Regions from separate parts of the Leminorella richardii genome, predicted to be linked through region 1. Evidence: predicted binding sites of a transcription regulator. Region 1 holds the regulator's gene; the other holds the start of a gene.
What was found. The regulator CRP, encoded in region 1, controls carbon source genes, mostly activating them, when cyclic AMP is high. The targets are predictions, from matches to a motif close to ATGTGANNNNNNTCACAT.
Positions count from the first base shown of each region.

Region 2: a site for CRP is predicted at 1,193-1,210, ahead of DQM29_RS12455 (CdaR family transcriptional regulator). Genes of this name have one in related genera too.

Region 1 is NZ_LS483470.1:349,414-351,618, forward strand. It holds gene argD (bifunctional acetylornithine/succinyldiaminopimelate transaminase) at 1-648, shown strand, start outside; gene crp (cAMP-activated global transcriptional regulator CRP) at 711-1,343, opposite strand; gene DQM29_RS01650 (phosphoribulokinase) at 1,599-2,205, opposite strand, start outside.
Region 2 is NZ_LS483470.1:2,698,733-2,700,937, forward strand. It holds gene DQM29_RS12455 (CdaR family transcriptional regulator) at 1-1,094, opposite strand, end outside; gene DQM29_RS12460 (LysR family transcriptional regulator) at 1,363-2,205, opposite strand, start outside.

The DNA of each region.
Region 1 (2,205 bases):
GTGCAGGGCGAGGGGGGGATTACTCCCGTTGACGCGGATTTTCTGCGCGGGGTTCGCGAACTGTGCGATCGGCATCAGGCGCTGCTGGTGTTTGATGAAGTGCAGTCAGGCATGGGCAGAACCGGTACGCTATTTACCTACATGCGCTACGGCGTGACGCCGGACGTGCTGACATCCGCCAAAGCGTTGGGAGGCGGCTTCCCCATTAGCGCCATGCTGACAACCAACGACGTGGCGCAGGTGATGGAGCCTGGCGTACACGGCACGACCTACGGGGGTAACCCGCTTGCCTGTGCGGTTGCCGAGGCGGCCTTTGACGCAATTAATTCACCGGAAGTGCTGTCCGGTGTGCAGGGGCGGCATGAGTATATTGTTTCCCGGCTGGCGGAGATCAATCAGCGCTACGGCGTATTTGCCGACGTGCGGGGGCTGGGGCTATTAATTGGCGCTGAGCTGTCGGCTGACTACAGCGGGATGGCCAGAGAGTTTTTGGCGGCGGCGGTAGACAGTGGTCTGATGCTGCTTAATGCTGGGCCTAGTGTGCTGCGCTTTGCCCCTTCGCTGGTGATCCCAATGGAAGACTTGCAGATAGGAATGGAACGTCTTGAAAACGCGGTGAAGCAGGTTGCTGAGGCTAAGGCAAAGTAACTGGCTTAGAGAAAAACAAACGCCGCTCACTGAGCGGCGTTTTGCTTAAATGGCGTTTGCCGTTAACGCGTCCCGTAAACGACGATCGTTTTACCGTGAGCGGAAATCAGGTTTTGGTCTTCAAGCATTTTTAAAATGCGGCCGACGGTTTCGCGAGAGCATCCGACGATTTGGCCGATTTCCTGACGAGTGATTTTGATTTGCATCCCGTCGGGGTGGGTCATCGCGTCAGGCTGTTTAGCCAGATTTAGCAGGGTCTGGGCAATACGACCTGTGACGTCAAGGAAGGCTAGGCTGCCTACTTTTTCTGACGTAACCTGCAGACGACGAGCCATCTGAGCCGACAGGCGCATAAGAATGTCCGGGTTCACTTGAATTAGCTGGCGAAACTTTTTATAGGAAATTTCGGCAACTTCACAGGCTGTTTTTGCTCTTACCCAGGCGCTGCGCTCTTGCCCTTCTTCAAACAGGCCAAGTTCGCCAATAAAGTCACCCTGGTTAAGGTAAGAAAGGATCATTTCTTTCCCTTCTTCATCCTTGATGAGAACGGCTACGGCTCCTTTAACAATGTAATAAAGCGTCTCCGCTTTCTCTCCTTGATGGATAAGCGTGCTCTTGGAAGGATACTTGTGAATATGACAATGAGACAAGAACCATTCAAGAGTCGGGTCTGTTTGCGGTTTGCCGAGAACCATCTGTTGTTATCCTCTTTGTTGTCACTGCCTAAAACAGCAAAGCAAGAAGCCTGCCGAAAAAACTTACTTATTTACTTGCTTGCTCGAGAGCGTCAGAAATGCTCGGTGAGCGCTATTATAGTCGATCATAACCTAATTTATGGATTTCTACACCGTAAGCTTTTAACACAGCTTGAGGCAAGAGTCTTGTTCCTCATTACCAAAATGCGGGACATATGGCGTATTGCTGCGTTGTTTGGCTATTTTGTCACGCGATCACTTCAACGGTCTCCCTTCCAGAAGCTGTTGGATCAAGGGGGTAATAATCAGCTCCATTGCCAGACCGACTTTACCTCCCGGGATAACCAGCGTGTTGGTCTGAGAGATAAACGACCCTTGCAGCATGGCTAACAGATAGGGGAAATCGATTCCGCTGATGCCTCGAAAGTGGATCACGACCATGCTTTCATCAAGGGTCGGAATGCTTTTGGCGGAAAAGGGATCGGACGTGTCGATGGTGGGAACACGCTGAAAGTTAATGTGTGTGCGGGAAAACTGTGGCGTAATGTAGTTAATGTAGTCATCCATAGAGCGGACGACGGAGTCCAGCACTGCTTCTCTTGAATGTTCGCGTTCGACAGTATCGCGAATAAGCTTTTGTATCCATTCCAGATTAACAATAGGAACCACTCCAACTAGCAGGTCGACGTGCTGAGCCACGTTGTGATTTTCAGTCACAATACCGCCGTGAAGGCCTTCATAAAACAGCAGATCTGTGCGGTCAGGTAGCGGGCTCCAGGGGGTAAAGGTACCGGGCAGCTGGCGGTAAGGCACCGCTTCATCATAGGTGTGTAGATACTTGCGGGTGCGCCCTGAACCGTTT
Region 2 (2,205 bases), 1.6 Mb from region 1:
TTAAGCCCGGTGATATCAGAAATGCGGTTGAGGCGATAGTCGAGGGTATTTCGGTGGATATAGAGTGACTTTACTGTCGCGCCGGGGTGCATATTGTGTTTAAACCACGCCAGCAGCGTGCGGCGCAGCAGGCCGTTATTGTCCATAGCCTTAAGCTTAGAAAGGGGGCGGCTTAGCTCATTAACCTGCCAGCCACCGCGCAGGCTGTCGAGCAGCACAGGCAGCATCAGGTCTTGGTAGTAGTAGCTGCGCTGTTCCGGCATTCTTTTTTTGCCGACCGACATAGCTGCCTTGGCCGTACTGTAGGAGCGCGCGACGCTTCCCGGGCCGGAGAAATGGTTGCCAAGCGCAACGCTAACTTTAAGGCGAGTGTTTTCTGACATGCGCTGCAGCAGGCTGTCCACACGCCGGCGGTGTTCATCCGCATCCCAGCGGCCGTGGGAGTTTAACGCAGGCTGTAGCACCACCATCTCGTTCAGGGACACAATAGCAATCAGGTTGTCTCTATCAGGCATCGTCAGCAGGGTTTGTACCTGCTGTAGCTCTGTCATGGAAACCTCAACGCCGAGACTGCCGCTTTCCAGCTCAATCAGCGTCACTATTCTTGGCTGCGTGAGATCGATACCCAGGCGCTGCGCCCAGCCAATCAGTGCCGTTGGCAGTTCGTCACTGCGAATAAGGTTCAGAACCAGCGCTTCACGCATCCGGCTGTCCTGAGCCAGCATGTTAAGCAGTCTTGCCTGTTCCAGCATCATCTCTGCTGCCATGCTGACGAGCTGCCCGTTTTGACGCATCGTATTGGGCTCACCCGTCAGGCCGATCACCCCCACTATGTCCCCTTCCACTCGCAGAGGAAGATTAATGCCGGGCTTAACGCCTCGAAGGCTTGCAGCAACGGCATCATTGATTTCTACAATTCGCCCTTGCGACAGTGCTAACAGCGCGCCTTCATGCAGCTCACCGATTCGATTAATGTCACCGCTGCCGATAATGGTGCCTTTAGCATCCATTACGTTGATATTGCTATCAATAATCTGCATGGTTCGATTGACGATGTCCTGAGCGAGCTTGGCATCAAGGTGGTAAAAAGACATGGCGGTATCCTTACGACGCGTTCAACTTACCAAGGCTAATCGTAGTAAACCGTCGGCGCATTGTGCAATTGCACAAAATTGCGCACCATTTATTCAAAATGAGGGAATAATCACATTTATCAACAAGTCAGGACAAGGGAAAAACAATTCTCTAAATAGAACGCTTCAAAATGAATAGTAAAAACTATCGATTTCCCACTGTCCTCGGGGTAAATATCCCGGTCACGCCGCGCAAAAACTGTACTGTACGCCAAAAAACGGTCGTAGCTTACAGCGCCTCCGTCTCTTTCATCTCCTCTATATCAGCAGATTTCAGCATCCCAATCAGGCGCTGTAAAATCGGCGTTAGCTGCGAGGCGTCGTAAACAATGTACAAATCTGCCGGAATGCGTTCCTCAAGCGGCCGAAAAACGACACCCGGCCAGTTCATCTGTGCGTAGCTGTCTGCCATCAAGGTTATCCCCACGCCCATACTCGTCAGCGCCAGCACGGTTTGGGGCTCAACGGCTTCACGAACAATATTGGGAGAAAAACCGGCACGAAAGCAGACCTTTTGTAAAAAAGACCAGTCCGAGTGCGCAGCTGGCAACGTCACGAAAGGCTCATTTCTCAGCTCGCCAAGAGGAATCGCGCTATAGGCAGCCAGCCGGTGGTTTCTTGGTAGTGCAACCAGATAGGAAGCGCTACGCAGACGCTCGCCGGTCAGCCCCAGCGGGAGTGTTGTCGCCATTCTCCAGATACCGGCATCAATTTCATGATTTTCTAACAGCGCTATCTGCATACCGGGCGACTTTTCGCGAAACAGAATGTCTACGGTCGGATTTTCCTGCATGAAGCGTAAGAAAAAGGGGCGTAGCCCGCCCCACAGCGCAGTACCGACGATACCCAGTTCGACTCTTCCACGCTCACCTCGCCCAATTTGCTCAACTTTTGCCAGCGCCTGATTAGCAGCCTGCAGCAGTAGCCTCGCCTCTTCCATAAGGACTTTACCAGCATGGGTTAGCGCAACACTGCGGGAATGGCGAATAAACAGCATAGTGCCCAATTGGGATTCTAGCTCTTTGATATGAATGCTTAACGGCGGCTGAGACATATTCAGCCTCGCCGCTGC